One region of the Streptomyces sp. NPDC111507 genome, then DNA from elsewhere that is predicted to be linked to it. Evidence: riboswitches for the same ligand, from Rfam matches in the RefSeq annotation. Region 1 holds a riboswitch; the other holds the start of a gene.
What was found. A riboswitch is a leader RNA that binds a small molecule or an ion and turns the genes downstream of it on or off. The one in region 1 is predicted to bind cyclic di-AMP.

Region 2: it holds a riboswitch for cyclic di-AMP, as region 1 does, so the genes downstream of both, ACZ7M2_RS46110 (M23 family metallopeptidase) here and ACZ7M2_RS18165 (transglycosylase family protein) in region 1, are expected to answer to the same signal.

Annotation. Positions count from the first base shown of each region.
Region 1 is NZ_JBVKBU010000004.1:100,128-107,507, reverse strand. It holds gene ACZ7M2_RS18175 (cytochrome P450 family protein) at 1-215, shown strand, start outside; gene ACZ7M2_RS18170 (LysM peptidoglycan-binding domain-containing protein) at 372-1,394, shown strand; cyclic di-AMP (ydaO/yuaA leader) riboswitch at 1,578-1,741, shown strand; gene ACZ7M2_RS18165 (transglycosylase family protein) at 1,746-2,456, shown strand; gene eno (phosphopyruvate hydratase) at 2,794-4,080, shown strand; gene ACZ7M2_RS18155 (FtsB family cell division protein) at 4,182-4,658, shown strand; gene ACZ7M2_RS18150 (DUF501 domain-containing protein) at 4,704-5,240, shown strand; gene ACZ7M2_RS18145 (Ppx/GppA phosphatase family protein) at 5,491-6,432, shown strand; gene ACZ7M2_RS18140 (NAD(P)/FAD-dependent oxidoreductase) at 6,922-7,380, shown strand, end outside.
Region 2 is NZ_JBVKBU010000021.1:75,493-82,872, forward strand. It holds gene ACZ7M2_RS46090 (TetR/AcrR family transcriptional regulator) at 1-301, shown strand, start outside; gene ACZ7M2_RS46095 (SGNH/GDSL hydrolase family protein) at 579-1,364, opposite strand; gene ACZ7M2_RS46100 (DUF6250 domain-containing protein) at 1,508-2,224, opposite strand; gene ACZ7M2_RS46105 (rhamnogalacturonan lyase family protein) at 2,221-3,264, opposite strand; gene ACZ7M2_RS46110 (M23 family metallopeptidase) at 3,507-4,487, opposite strand; cyclic di-AMP (ydaO/yuaA leader) riboswitch at 4,490-4,648, opposite strand; gene ACZ7M2_RS46115 (alpha-galactosidase) at 4,950-7,031, opposite strand; gene ACZ7M2_RS46120 (tyrosine-protein phosphatase) at 7,214-7,380, shown strand, end outside.

The DNA.
Region 1 (7,380 bases):
AACACCTCGGGTACGGCCACGGCATCCACTACTGCCTCGGCGCCCCGCTCGCCCGCCTGGAGGGCCAGACCGCGCTCGCCACCCTCCTCACCCGACTCCCCGACCTTCAACTCGCGGGAGATTCGGCCGATTTGCGCTGGCGCGGCGGGCTCATTATGCGCGGATTGCGCACGCTTCCAGTGGAGTTCACACCTCCGGTACCGGTCGCGCGATAGCGGGCGACCCTACACCTGCGGGCGCTTAAACCTGACGCGCACTCAACTCTGTGATCTTCACGTGATCTACGCTGCATCGACTTGTGACAAGTGTTCGGGTGCGGATACGTTCACTCGTCAACGCGACTCACACGTCGCGTAGTCACCTGCTGTCACGTGAAAGGCTTCCGCATGCTCTCCGGGAACGGCCGCCATCGTCGCCCCCGTCAGGCCCCGGCCCTCATCGTCGCGGCAGGAGTGACCGGATCCGCCATCGCGATCCCGTTGCTCGGTGCCACCAGCGCGAGCGCGGCCGACGGCACCACGTGGGACCGGGTCGCCGAGTGCGAGAGCGCCGGCCAGTGGAGTGCCGACAGCGGCAACGGGTATTACGGCGGACTCCAGATCAGCCAGGCGGACTGGGAGAAGTACGGCGGCCTCACCTACGCGTCGAGCGCCGACGAGGCCAGCCGCTCGCAGCAGATAGCCATCGCCGAGAAGCTTCTCGACCACCAGGGCGTCACCCCCTGGCCGACCTGCGGACCGCTCTCCGGGCTGAGCAAGAACTCGGGCGACATCCTGGTCGACACGGGCGTGGCGAACGACTCGTCCAGTACGGCGGATTCATCCGGTTCCTCCGATTCGTCCAGTTCGTCCAAGAATTCAACCTCGTCCAAGTCTTCCAGCTCGAAGTCCGATTCATCTTCGTCTGACTCTGCTTCATCCGGTTCGTCCTCGAAGGCGACCGGGAAGGCGGCCGAGAACACGACGAAGGCCGACACCGACGGCGACGCCCAGGGGGCGGACGGCTCCGACACGGATGCGTCGAAGAGCGATAACTCGGGCAACTCCGGCCAGGGCGACGACTCTTCCGGTACGTCCGAGAACGCGACGACCGGTGCGGGACGCCACCGCGGCGGCACCGCGGACGAGAACACCACCGACAGCGCCGTGGACGGCCGTAGCGACGACTCCTCCGGGCGGCATGCCTCGCGCGGCGCCGGCGCCTCCCGCGATGTCGTCGACGGCTCCTACGTCGTGCGCGCCGGAGACAATCTCTGGACCATCGCGGACGCCCTTGACCTCGAAGGCGGATGGGCCGAGCTGTACGAAGCGAACAAGAAGACGGTCGGCGTCGACCCGAACCTCATCCTTCCCGGTCAGAGCCTTGCAGTTGGTGCCGAATCGGGCCAAAAGTAGGGGCAGTTCGCGTCACGGTTCGCTGTGTAATGTCCGGTTTGGCGCGAGTGAGAGATGGATCTCAAAGGCCCTGATCGTCTTTGGAATTCAGCCGATCGGCTGCTTACGGTCATGACCGCTCGCCACAGCGGGCCCCGACGGTCGTCAACGCCGAATCCTGCCAACGGCCGTACGGGAACAGTCGACGCGTCAGCGCCGTAGGCAGGAGCGGGGGACCCAAGGTATGCGCCGCGCCCGGTAGTTGACCGGGAGCGGCTTGGGGTGAAGCCGAGCGCTCAGAGCGCACGGCCGGGCACTCACCCGCCCGAACCCGACAGCTCACCTCGCAGGCGTCGGTGAGGGGATCTCTCCATGCTGTTTTCCAGCAAGGGCAAGCACCGCCGTCCGTCCAAGGCCACTCGTGTCGCCACGCTCGCCGGTGTCACCGGTGTCGCCATCGCCGCTCCGCTGATGGCGGCCGGCAACGCCTCCGCCGCCACCGCCTCCCAGTGGGACGCCGTCGCCCAGTGCGAGTCCGGCGGGAACTGGTCCATCAACACCGGCAACGGCTACTACGGCGGTCTGCAGTTCTCGACCTCCACCTGGGCCGCGTACGGCGGCACCGCGTACGCCGCGACCGCCAACCAGGCGTCCAAGTCCCAGCAGATCACCGTCGGCGAGAAGGTCCTCGCCGCGCAGGGCAAGGGCGCCTGGCCGACCTGTGGCACGGGCCTGTCGAGCGCCGCGTACACCGGCGGTGCGAGCACCCCGTCGACCTCGTCTTCCTCGAACAGCTCCTCGTCGAACAGCTCGCCGAGCGCCAGCACCACCACCCGCTCGACGGACACCGCGGCCTCCCGTTCGGCGTCCCGCCCGGCCGCCCAGAAGACCGTCTCCACCCCGACCGGCAAGAAGGTCAAGAAGGGTGACGGCGAGTACAAGGTCGTCAAGGGTGACAGCCTCAGCTCGATCGCCGAGAAGAAGAAGGTCAAGGGTGGCTGGCAGCAGCTGTTCAAGCTGAACAAGGACATCGTCGACGACGCCGACGTCATCTACCCGGGTCAGCAGCTGCACCTCAGCTGATGATCGGCAGCTTCACCCCAGCTGAATGACAGGTCCCACATAAAAGGGGTCTCCACACTGGAGACCCCGGTGAGGGTCGCCCCCGTCCCCACGGGCTCCCCGCTCCGGTGCGTGTTCCCCCGTACGCGCCGGAGCGGGGTTTTTCGTCTCCGGCATTTCGTACGGAGCGTTTCGTACCCAGATTTCCGTACCCGTTTTTGTTCCGTTCTGGAACAATGTGTACGTTCAGTTCTGCCCAAGGGGTGGGCGACCGGCTGGCCGATCCCCCCGGGGCGGTTAGGCTCATGTCGCGAAGCCATCACAGGCTCCGCGTACCCGCGTCACATCCCAGAAGGAGATGCTCGTGCCGTCCATCGACGTCGTCGTAGCCCGGGAAATCCTGGACTCCCGAGGCAACCCCACGGTCGAGGTCGAGGTCGGCCTCGACGACGGCAGCACGGGTCGTGCCGCCGTTCCGTCCGGTGCGTCCACCGGCGCCTTCGAGGCCATCGAACTGCGTGACGGTGACCCCAACCGTTACGGCGGCAAGGGTGTCGAGAAGGCCGTCCTCGCCGTCATCGAGCAGATCGGCCCGGAGCTCGTCGGTTACGACGCCACCGAGCAGCGCCTGATCGACCAGGCGATGTTCGACCTGGACGCCACCGACAACAAGGGCTCGCTCGGCGCCAACGCCATCCTCGGCGTCTCGCTCGCCGTCGCGCACGCCGCCTCCGAGGCGTCCGACCTCCCCCTCTTCCGCTACCTGGGCGGCCCGAACGCGCACCTGCTGCCCGTTCCGATGATGAACATCCTGAACGGCGGCTCGCACGCCGACTCCAACGTGGACATCCAGGAGTTCATGATCGCCCCGATCGGCGCGGAGTCCTTCTCCGAGGCCCTGCGCTGGGGCGCCGAGGTCTACCACACCCTCAAGAAGGTGCTGAAGACCAAGGGCCTGTCCACCGGCCTGGGCGACGAGGGCGGCTTCGCCCCGAACCTGGAGTCGAACCGCGCCGCGCTCGACCTCATCCTCGAGGCCATCAAGCAGGCCGGTTACATCCCCGGTGAGCAGATCGCGCTCGCGCTCGACGTCGCCGCGTCCGAGTTCTACAAGGACGGCAAGTACGAGTTCGAGGGCAAGTCCCGCTCGGCCGCCGAGATGACCGAGTACTACGAGGAGCTCGTCTCCGCGTACCCGCTGGTCTCCATCGAGGACCCGCTGTACGAGGACGACTGGGCCGGCTGGAACGTCATCACCGAGAAGCTGGGCGACAAGGTCCAGATCGTCGGCGACGACCTCTTCGTCACCAACCCGGAGCGCCTGGCCCGCGGCATCGAGGAGGGCTCCGCGAACGCCCTGCTCGTCAAGGTCAACCAGATCGGCTCGCTGACCGAGACCCTGGACGCCGTCGAGATGGCCCAGCGCAACGGCTTCAAGTGCATGATGTCCCACCGCTCCGGCGAGACCGAGGACGTCACCATCGCCGACCTCGCCGTCGCGGTGAACTGCGGCCAGATCAAGACCGGCGCCCCGGCCCGCTCGGACCGCGTCGCCAAGTACAACCAGCTGCTGCGCATCGAGGAGATCCTCGACGACGCGGCGGTGTACGCGGGCCGCAGCGCCTTCCCGCGCTTCAAGGGCTGACACCCGCAGAGGGTCAAGCCTTAGCCAGTCGTACGTACGTCCCCGTACCCGGTCCCGTACCGTGTCCGGGGACGTACGCGCGTGTGAACGGGAGGCGGGACATGGCCGCGAAGGACCGGGACCGGTTCTCCACCGCGACCAGGCTGAAGCTGCTCGGCGAGCAGACGGCGGCCCGGGTCTACCGCTCGCAGACCAAGCGCCAGGCCCGCCGCTCACGTCTGACCGGCCGCGCCGCGCTGCTGGCTCTCGTACTCTGTTCTCTGATCGTCGCCCTCGCGTATCCGATAAGGCAGTACGTGTCCCAGCGCGCCGAGATCGCCGATCTGGAGCGACAGCAGGAGCGGGCCCGCGCCCGGGTCGAACAGCTGCGTGACCTCAAGGCGCGGTGGCAGGACGACGCGTACGCGAAGCAGCAGATCCGGGAACGGCTGCACTATGTGATGCCGGGCGAGACCGGATATGTCGTGATCGACCCGGACGCGGCGAAGCAGTCGCGTACGGATCTGGGGGTGGCAACCCGCCCCTGGTACGCCAACGTCTGGGACGGCGTCGACAAGTCGGACCACTCCGACCGGTGACCTGACGACCGGTGAATTGAAGAAGAAAGAGATTTGAGCACAGGCATGGAAACGCCCCCGCCGCCCACCCCGCGCACCGAGCCGACCGACGCGGACGTCGAGGCCTTCAAGCAACAGCTTGGCCGGCCGCCGCGCGGGCTGCGGGCGATCGCGCACCGCTGTCCCTGCGGTCAGCCGGACGTGGTGGAGACGGCGCCCCGGCTGCCGGACGGTACGCCGTTCCCGACGACGTACTACCTCACGTGCCCGCGCGCGGCCTCCGCGATCGGCACGCTGGAGGCCAACGGCGTCATGAAGGAGATGACGGACCGGCTGGCGACCGATCCCGAGCTGGCCGCCGCGTACCGGGCCGCCCACGAGGACTACATCGCGCGGCGTGACGCCATCGAGGTACTGGCGGGCTTTCCGAGCGCCGGTGGGATGCCGGACCGGGTGAAGTGTCTGCATGTGCTGGTGGCGCACTCGCTGGCCGCGGGGCCCGGGGTGAATCCGCTGGGCGACGAGGCGATCGCGATGCTGCCGGAGTGGTGGCGCAAGGGTGCGTGCGTGGTGGCGGCGGAGCCGCCGTCCGAGGGGGAGTGAGCAGGCTGCGCCGCGTCCTCCCGGTGCGTGATCTGTCTGCGGGTGGGTGGGGGTTGAGCGCGCGGTTCCCCGCGTCCCCCAGGGCGGGGCTTCGCCCCGGATCCCCATGTGCCCGGAGTGTTTTGTCTGCGGGTGGGTGGGGGTTGAGCGCGCGGTTCCCCGCGCCCCGAAGCCGGGGCTTCGCCCCGGAGCCGCGTGCGCCTCGGTCGCACGGCGTCGAAACGAATTCACGAGCAGGAGACAACAACCGATGACCAGGGTCGCCGCCATCGACTGCGGTACGAATTCGATCCGCCTCCTCGTCGCCGACGCGAACCCGGTGACGGGAGAACTCGTCGATCTGGACCGCCGGATGACGATCGTCCGGCTCGGCCAGGGCGTCGACCGCACCGGACGCCTCGCCCCCGAGGCCCTGGAGCGCACCTTCGAGGCCTGCCGCGAGTACGCGGCGATCATCAAGCGGCACGGCGCGGAGCGACTGCGCTTCGTGGCGACCTCCGCCTCCCGCGACGCGGAGAACCGGGACGAGTTCGTACGCGGCGTGCTGGACATCCTGGGCGTCGAGCCCGAGGTCATCACCGGCGACGAGGAGGCCGAGTTCTCCTTCACCGGCGCGACCAAGGAACTGACGGGCCGGCACGACCTCACCAGGCCCTACCTGGTCGTCGACATCGGCGGCGGGTCCACCGAACTGGTCGTCGGTGACGACCACGTACGCGCCGCCCGCTCCGTGGACATCGGCTGCGTACGGATGACCGAACGGCACCTCGTGCACGACGGGGTCGTCAGCGACCCGCCGACCCCCGCCGAGACCGAGGCCATCCGCGCCGACATCGAGGCGGCCCTGGACCTCGCCGAGCGGACGGTCCCGTTGCACGAGGCCCACACGCTCGTCGGCCTCGCGGGCTCGGTCACCACGGTCGCGGCCATCGCGCTGGACCTCCCCGCCTACGATTCGGCCGCCATCCACCACTCCCGCTTCCCGTACGAGAAGGTCCGCGAGATCACCGAGCGGCTGCTGGCCTCCACCCACGCCGAGCGGGCCGCGATCCCTTCCATGCACCCGGGGCGCGTCGACGTCATCGCCGCAGGCGCCCTCGTCCTGCTCGCGATCATGGAGCGGATCGGTGCGGCGGAGGTCGTGGTGAGCGAACACGACATCCTGGACGGGATCGCGTGGTCCATCGCCTGAGGGGCTGACCGGACGGGGCCGAGGGGTGCCGTTTCCGAGTGCGGCGCATGAGGCGAGGGAGCCTTTACTACCCGCTGGTAGCCTCCCTTGAGCAGGTCGGATAACGTATGAGCGCGCCCAGGGGGCCATTCGGACCCTCTCGGTGACACGTCGCCGGAAAACTTCGTGAAGTTCTTCACAAGGAATTCGGCCCTGTGGGGGGACGATGGGCCCCCTTGAGTGCTCCTAGGGGGCTCACCAGGCTCGGGAGGGTGCTCAACGGAGCGTTCCAGGAGTGTTTCCGGCGGGTGAAGCGGAGGGGTGGTTCGACCGGTTCGGACACCCGGAGCGGCAGCTCACGCGGTGTTGACAACGGTCGCCGGTACACGGTGGTTCCCCCTCGCCGCCATGACCTGGGTCACGTGAGCGGCGCAGTGTAGCAGAGGGCCCACCCAAGCTTGTGAAGGGGCGCACGAGCGACCCTCCAGGGGCGGGTGGATACTCGATGGCATGAGCACCACGGAGCGTCCCAGGATCCTCGTAGTAGGCGGTGGGTACGTAGGCCTGTACGCAGCTCGGCGCATTCTCAAGAAGATGCGCTACGGCGAGGCGACCGTCACGGTCGTCGACCCCCGGTCGTACATGACCTACCAGCCCTTCCTCCCCGAAGCCGCCGCCGGCAGCATCTCCCCTCGGCATGTCGTCGTCCCGTTGCGACGCGTCCTGCCCAAGGCGGAGGTCCTCACCGGCCGGGTCACCACCATCGACCAGGACCGCAAGGTTGCCACGATCGCCCCCCTCGTGGGCGAGGCGTACGAGCTGCCTTTCGACTACCTCGTCATCGCGATGGGCGCGGTCTCCCGCACCTTCCCGATCCCCGGCCTCGCCGAACAGGGCATCGGTATGAAGGGCATCGAGGAGTCCATCGGCCTGCGCAACCACGTCCTGGAGCAGCTCGACAAGGCTGAC
Region 2 (7,380 bases), on a different contig from region 1:
CGAGGGCTGGGCGGCCGCCTTGCGCGAGCCCGCGCTTCAGGAGGTCACGCGTGATCTCGACAAGCAGTGGAAGGCCGCGATCACCGAGGTGATCGTGGAGGGAGAGGCGGCCGGCGAGTTCGAGTGCCCGGATCCCACGGGTGCCGCCCTGCGGTTGACGGCGCTGCTCGACGGGCTCGCCGTGCAGATGACCGCCTACACGGGAGCGGTGTCGCGGGCGCGGGCCCAGGAGTGGGTGGACGAGGCGCTCGCCCGGGAACTGGGGCTCGCGCGAGAGGCGTTGACGGCGGCGGTGCGCTGAGGCGCACGCCGGGGCACGCGCCTGGACGGTTCGGTCGGCAGTCGCCGCACCACCACCCACCGGGCGGATCGGTCCGGCTGCGGCCTGCCCACCGCCGAGCCACTGGCGAGGCCTCCACGGGCACGCCCGCCCGACTCGGCGACCGTCGCCGCGCCGTGTCGACACACGACGACACCGCACGACGCCGCCGCGCCACAGGGGCCGCAGGCGCGGCGGCGAGTTCGGTCCGGGCCGCGCCCACTCCCGCCAAGCCACCGGCACGTCGGAGACCCGTCGTTCAGGCCACGGACTCGATCCGCATCTTGATGTCGTCCGGCGAGAGACTGCCCTTGGCGGCCACGTGGTCGCCGGAGGACTCCCCGCGCAGTCGGCGCCCGATCCACGGAACGAGGTACTCGCGTGCCCAGTGGATGTCGTCGCGCCGGACCTCGAGCGTGCCGCGGGGCGGCAGCGGAGGCCAGGGCTGGTCGGGGTCCGCGGGCACTTCGAGGCCGAGGACCTGGCCGGCGCGCAGCGCGACCCGGGTGTGGCCCTCGGGCGAGAGGTGCAGGCGGTCGCCGTCCCAGGCGCGGCGGTCCTGGATCGTCTTCAGGGACCACAGGTCGAGGACCGGACAGCCGTACCGGTCGGCGATGGCCCTCACGTGCCCGTTGTACGTGGCTATCTTGCCGCGCAGATGCTTCAGCACGGGGACGGTACGGGTGTCGAAGCCGGTCGTCACCATGACGGTGCCGACGGCGGAGGTGAGGTCGGCGATCGCGCGCTCGAAGCGCTCGGCGACCTCGTCGGGGTCGGTGCCCGGCCGGATGATGTCGTTGCCGCCCGCGCAGAAGGAGACCAGGTCGGGGGCGAGTTCCTTGGCGCCCCGGAGCTGGTCCTCGACGATCTGGTCGAGCAGCTTTCCGCGTACGGCGAGGTTGGTGTAGGTGAAGTCGCCTTCGGGCCGCCGGTCGGCGAGGAGCACCGCGAACCGGTCGGCCCACCCGACGAAGGCCCCGTCGGGGCCGGGGTCGCCCACGCCTTCGGTGAAGCTGTCCCCCACCGCCACGTACGACCCGATCACTGATCTGTTGTCACTCTTCGAATCGTCTGCCACATCGGCCCATGATTCACCTTTCGATGTGAGCTACGCGACCGTAAGAAGGGGTTGACGGGTGGTGAGATAAGCCACTCGTAAAGTGTGACCGAATCCGGAATAAGGCTCTGTCAGGAGTGGTTGAACAGCCGCCACACCTGGAAGCCCTCGATCCGGAAGTGGCTCCATGTGGTCCGGAACGCGAAGTGCCCACTCGTGTACGGCTCCGGGTCGACGTAGTCGAAAACGAGCCGTCCGTTGTTCCACCAGCGGACCGTGGAGCCGTCCGAGACGACCCGGACACGATGCGGCTCGTTGGCCGTGAGCAGCGGCTCCGTGTAGTCGTAGACGAGTGGGCGGACGCCCGGCTCCCCCACGTACCGACGCAGCCGCGTGGTCGTGTTGGTGTTGGCGCCGTATCCGACGTAGTACGTCTTCAGGTAGTCGTATTCGGCCAGGGCGCCGCCCCGGGGAGTGGCGAAGAGGTCGTCCGGGGAGCGGACGTCGACGGCGTTCCAGAAGTTGTTGAGGTCGGAGACCCGGTCGTTGACGCCACCCTCGGAGACGGGTGTGGCGGTGTACTCGATGACGTACGGCCCCTCGAGCCGCTGCTTGAACCAGACCGTCGCACCGCTCGGTACGTCGATGTCCAGGACGCCGTGTGAGGCGGTGACCGTGCCGCCGTCCTGCAGTTCGGTGACCCACTGGCCGAGGCCGCGGCGGAAGCCGTCGTGGGCGATGAGCCGGCCGCGACGGTGGCGCGGCGTGGCGCTCGCGGCGGTGGCAGGGACGAGCGTCGACAGCGCGGCACCGGCGGCGAGGGTCGCGAAGGCTCTGCGGGTGGTCATGAGGTTCCTTCTGTGCGAGCGGCGGTGGTGATGGCGGGCTTCGGCACCCGCCGGGTCTCGGTGCCCAGGTGGTAGTCCGTGTACGTCGACTGGAGACAGCCGCGCACGATCCGGCCGAGGTGGTGGCCGGGGTTCTGGGCGAGCGTGTGGATACGGGTCTTCGTCGGTTCGGTGGTGGTGTACAGGCGCGGCGCGGTGTGGTCGCCGGTCTCGGCGAGGATCTCCTCGCGCCAGTCACCGAGGAGGTCGCCGTAGAACGGGGTCGCGTTGCGGGCGCCGGAGACGACACCGGCCGGGTCGAGGAGGCGCGTGCTGGTCTCGGCCTTCGGATCCCGCTTGTCGACGTGCGTGTTGTCGACGTGCGTGCACGCGAGGAGTTCGGCGCCCTTGTCGCCGTCCCACCAGATGCGGAAGTTGACGCCGGGCGTGGTCGTGGAGACCTTTCCGTCCTGGACGTTGAAGACGCCCGCGCCTGGGCGGGTGACGTCGGCGGTGGAGGTCCAGTACGCGTAGCCGGGGTGGCCGGGGTCGATGTCGGCGGCGCTGCCCCGGCCGACGTCGAGGTCACCGGGCCACGCGTGTTGCACGGTGTATCCGTCGGCGGCGGCCTGCGGAATCTCGGCGTAGCCCCGCGCGAGGTCGGGCGCCGCCGAACTCGGCTTCCGCTCAGGGCCGTTGACGACGGCACGCACGGTGTAGGTGCCGGTGCCCCGGCTGTCGTCCTGGTACGTGGTCGACCGGGTGACCGGCGCCTGGTCGAGCCGCCGTCCGCCCTTGTACACGGTGAACGCGATCGCGTCCCCGGTGGGGGCACCCCCTGTTCGAGCGGAGCCGAGAACTGGGCGGAGCGCGTACTCCGTGCCGAGTAACCGCCGGCTCAGGAAGGTGCCCTTGCCCGAGGGGACGGCGACCAGACCGCGGTCCAGGTTCTCCACGATCCGGCGCGGCGGCGGATGCTGTTCGGTGGCGTGCGAGGGCGCGGCGACCAGACCGGCCGGCAGCGCGGCGGCGGTGCCGACGCCGAGTCTTCGAGGTCTCACGATGGCGTGCTCCTTGCGGTGGCGACGACGGTCGCGATGCCGCCGCCGAAGACGCAGAAAGCGCTTACGGAGATCACTGTGAAGCCCCACTCGCACCGTGTCGAGACCTCGTGCGCAGGTGCCACAAGGCCGCAATGTGCCGATCATGAAAGGACCACGCCGAGACGCGTGGCGAAACGCCGAGGGTCGGACCCCGCGATCGCGGGGTCCGACCCTCGAAGACGTGAGAGGCGCGGCGGGTGTCAGCCGACGGCGACACCGTGCGAGCGCAGATACGCGACCGGGTCCATGTCCGAGCCGTAGTTCGGGGTGGTGCGGATCTCGAAGTGCAGGTGCGGACCGGTGACGTTGCCGGTCGCGCCGGAGAGGCCGATCTGCTGGCCCTCGGTCACGGTCTGGCCCGCCGAGACGGACAGGGCGGACATGTGGGCGTACTGCGAGTACCGGCCGTCGGCGTGCTGGATGACGACCTGGTTGCCGTACGCGCCGCCCCAGCCGGCCGATACGACGGTGCCGGCGGCGACGGCCTTGATGGTGGTGCCGGTCGGGACCACGAAGTCCACGCCGGTGTGATAGCCGCTGGACCACATGCTGCCGGCGACCTTGTAGCCGGTGCCGATGGTGGCGCCCCCGACCGGCAGGGTGTAACCGGTGTCGGTGGCGGTGCCGGTGGCCCGGGGGGCGGCGGCCTGGGTCTTGGGCGCGTCCGCCGCGCCGGACGACCCGGTGGCCGACTGCGCCGACGACCGCGTGGACGTCTTGGCGGACGACTGCGTGGACGTCTTGGTCGACGGCTCGGTGTCGTCGGTCGACGCGGCCCTCTCGCCGATCGTGAGCTTCAGACCGGGGTGGATCAGCGAGGGGTCGCTGCCGATGGCCTGGCGGTTGTCGGAGTAGAGCTTCTGCCAGCCGCCCCTGACGTGCTGCCGCTCGGCGATCCTGGAGAGCCAGTCGCCGGCCTTCACCGAATAGGTTTTCGTCGAGACCGTGGACGTCGTCGCCGTCTTTTCCGAAACCGTCACGGTCTTTTCCGAAACCGCCGCGCCGTAAATGGTCGCGGTCTTTTCCGGAGTGGACGAAACCGCGGCCGTCGGCGTCGCGGCATGGGCACCGGCGGCCCCCATCAGCGGCAGCGCGAGGGCGGCGCCACCGGTTCCGGCCACGGCGATCGAGCGTGAGAAACGCTGGGACTTGGGTCGGCGGTGCTTACCCTTCGCGGGCATGAAGAATTCCTCTCCGGCGCCTGCGGGGTGAGCTGTCGGGTGCGGGCTGGAGATGCCCGGCCACGCGGCTGCGCGGCTATACCCCTAGCCGTTCCGGAGACCGGAACAGGCGTGGTACCTGTGGGTCCCCCGCTCCTGCCGGTTACCGGTGGGTGTGCGGATACCGGGCGGCGGCAGGATTGGGCGTCCGTCCGGATTGAGGGCGAACGTAAGCGAGATGGGGGCGCATCGCCAACCATGTGGCTTTTCTGCGTGCATGCCTTTCTTGATCCAGGCCGGAATTCCGGTCACCCTCCGTGGACAATGACCTCCGCCACCTCTCGACCCGCCCGGGAATTCGGGCGGATCGAGAAAGCGGGCCCGCAACGCATCGTCACGAATATGACGCTGCTCACGCAGGTCACACCACGGTCCTTTATTCCAGCTCCAATTAGAATTAAGGCATCAATAAGGACAGATCGCTCACATACGGCGTAGTCGGACAACTGCCGCATCGAAGTCCCCGCGCAGCCTCGTCCGCAACCCGTGATGCAGCAGCACCGCACCTCGGTGCACTTCGCCCGTTTCGCGGCATTCGTACGCGGCGCTCGGATCGAGCCCGCGCAACCGGAGCGGGGCGACCGGCTCGCCGTGACGCTGGGCCTGGAGCAGGGCGAGGACGACGGTCTCGTCGCCGTGGACGTACTGCACGGCGCTCAGCCCGCCCTCCGGAGGCCGCAGCCGGTAGAGGTCGCCGCGCTGCACGACCGGCCGAATCTCCTTGTAGAGCTCCACCCACTCCCGCGCCTCGACGAGGTCCGCCTCGCTCCAGTCGGCCAGGTCACCGCCGACCCCCAGCACCCCGGCCATGGCGCTCACGAACCGGAAGCGCAGCGAACTGATCCGACCGTTGAGCTGCGCGTTCGGACTGTCGGTGACCCAGGCGGCCATGATCCGGGCCGGGTGGATCTGGCTGAAGCCGTGCTGGATGGCGAGCCGGTCGAGCGGGTCGGTGTTGTCGGAGGTCCACACCTGGTCCGTACGCGCCATGACGCCGAGGTCGATCCGGCCGCCACCGCCCGAACAGGACTCGAAGGCGACCCCTGGATGCTCGGCGCGCAGCCGGTCCAGGAGCCCGTACAGGGCCTCCACGTGCTCGACCCACAGTTTCTGCGGATACGGCTCGCCGGGCCAACCGGCGTCCGTGAAGCAGCGGTTGAAGTCCCACTTCACATAGTCGATCGGGGCGCTCGAGAGCAGGCCGTCGAGCTGCTCCCACAGGTACTCCTGGACATCCGGTCGGGCGAGGTTGAGTACGAGCTGGTTGCGGAACTCCGTCCGGGTCCGCCCCGGCTGGAACTGCACCCAGTCAGGGTGCGCGCGGTACAGCTCGCTGTCCGGGTTGACCATCTCCGGCTCGACCCAGATCCCGAACTGCATGCCGAGCGCGTGCACGTCGTCGGCGAGCGGCTTCAGTCCCTGCGGGAAGCGGTCCGGGTTGGGGGCCCAGTCGCCGAGCCCGGCGCGGTCGCTCGTCCTTGCCCCGAACCAGCCGTCGTCGACGACGAACAGCTCGACGCCCATCTCCGCGGCCCGCCGGGCCAGCTCCCGCTGCCGCTCCTCGGAGATGTCGAAGTGGGTGGCCTCCCAGGAGTTGAAGAGCACCGGCCGGTCCTGGTCCGCGTCCGGGATCACGAACGCCCGCTGGTACGCGTGCCACGTCCGGCTCGCCGCGCCGAAGCCGCCGTCGCTCCACAGCCCCGCGAAGACGGGGGTGGTGTACGACTCCCCCGCCTCCAGGCGCAGCAGTCCGGAGTCGTCGTACCCGGCGCCGCCGGAGACCTGCACGCGCGCGTCGGGGAGTTGGGCCACGCAGATCCGCCACGAGCCCGACCAGCCGAGCGCGCACCCGTAGACCTCGCCGCTCTCCTCACTCGCCCCGCTGTCCAGCGCGACCCACGGCAGGTGCTGGTGCCCGGTGTGCCCGCGGCGGCTGCCGATGACCTTCTCACCGTAGGTGAGGGGGGAGCGCGCGAGCCGGGACTCGGCCGCCCACCGCCCGTGCAGCTGGGAGAGGCGCCACCCGTCGCGCTCGGGCAGCGTCCAGGTCGCGGAGTCCGCGCGCAGCAGCTCCAGGGAAGGTCCTTCGTTGGCCAGGGTCACCCAGCGCTCGACGACGTCGCCGCGCATCCGGTAGTGCAGGGTGATGCCGAGCCCGTCGTCCGCGAAGCGCAGCCGCAGTTCGTCGCCGTCGGCGTGTCGCTCCACGAAGGATGTCTCGAAACGCCACTCGGTGCCGCGCCGCTCCTGTGTCCGTACGGACAGCGCCGGGCGTACGAAGCGGGGGCCGCCCTCGACGGGATACTCCTCGCGCCCGTCGAGCCGGGACTCGAAGGGCCGGTACGGCGGGCCGGGCAGGGCGGCCAGCGACTCGGCGTCGGCGAGGGTGATCCGTGGCCCCCAGTGGACATGGAGCAGTTCGTCGAGGTCGGTCAGCCGTAGTGCGTAGCTGCTCGTGGGACCCGAGAGAAGCCACGTACGACCATCTTCGCCGATATCGATCATCAAACCCTCACAGATTCGAACATCCGCACTCAATCGCCAACATCATCAACGGCGTCTCACCCGGGAGGCAACGGCTGTGGACAACTTCATTGCCTGAGGAACCCATGTCGTATCGTCGAAAGCGCGATTCCCGTCGGCGAGCGTCGCCGAGCAGCGCCGGCGGTCCAATGGGAGGAGCCCCCGTGACGCAGCAGGTGCCGTCGACCGAGCCGGAGCTGGCCGGAGTGCGCAACTTCCGAGACGTGGGCGGCCTGCCCACCGTGGACGGCCGGCGAGTGCGCTACGGACGGCTGTTCCGCAGTGGTCATCTCGCGCACGCCACGGAGGAGGACGCCGCGTTCCTCTCCTC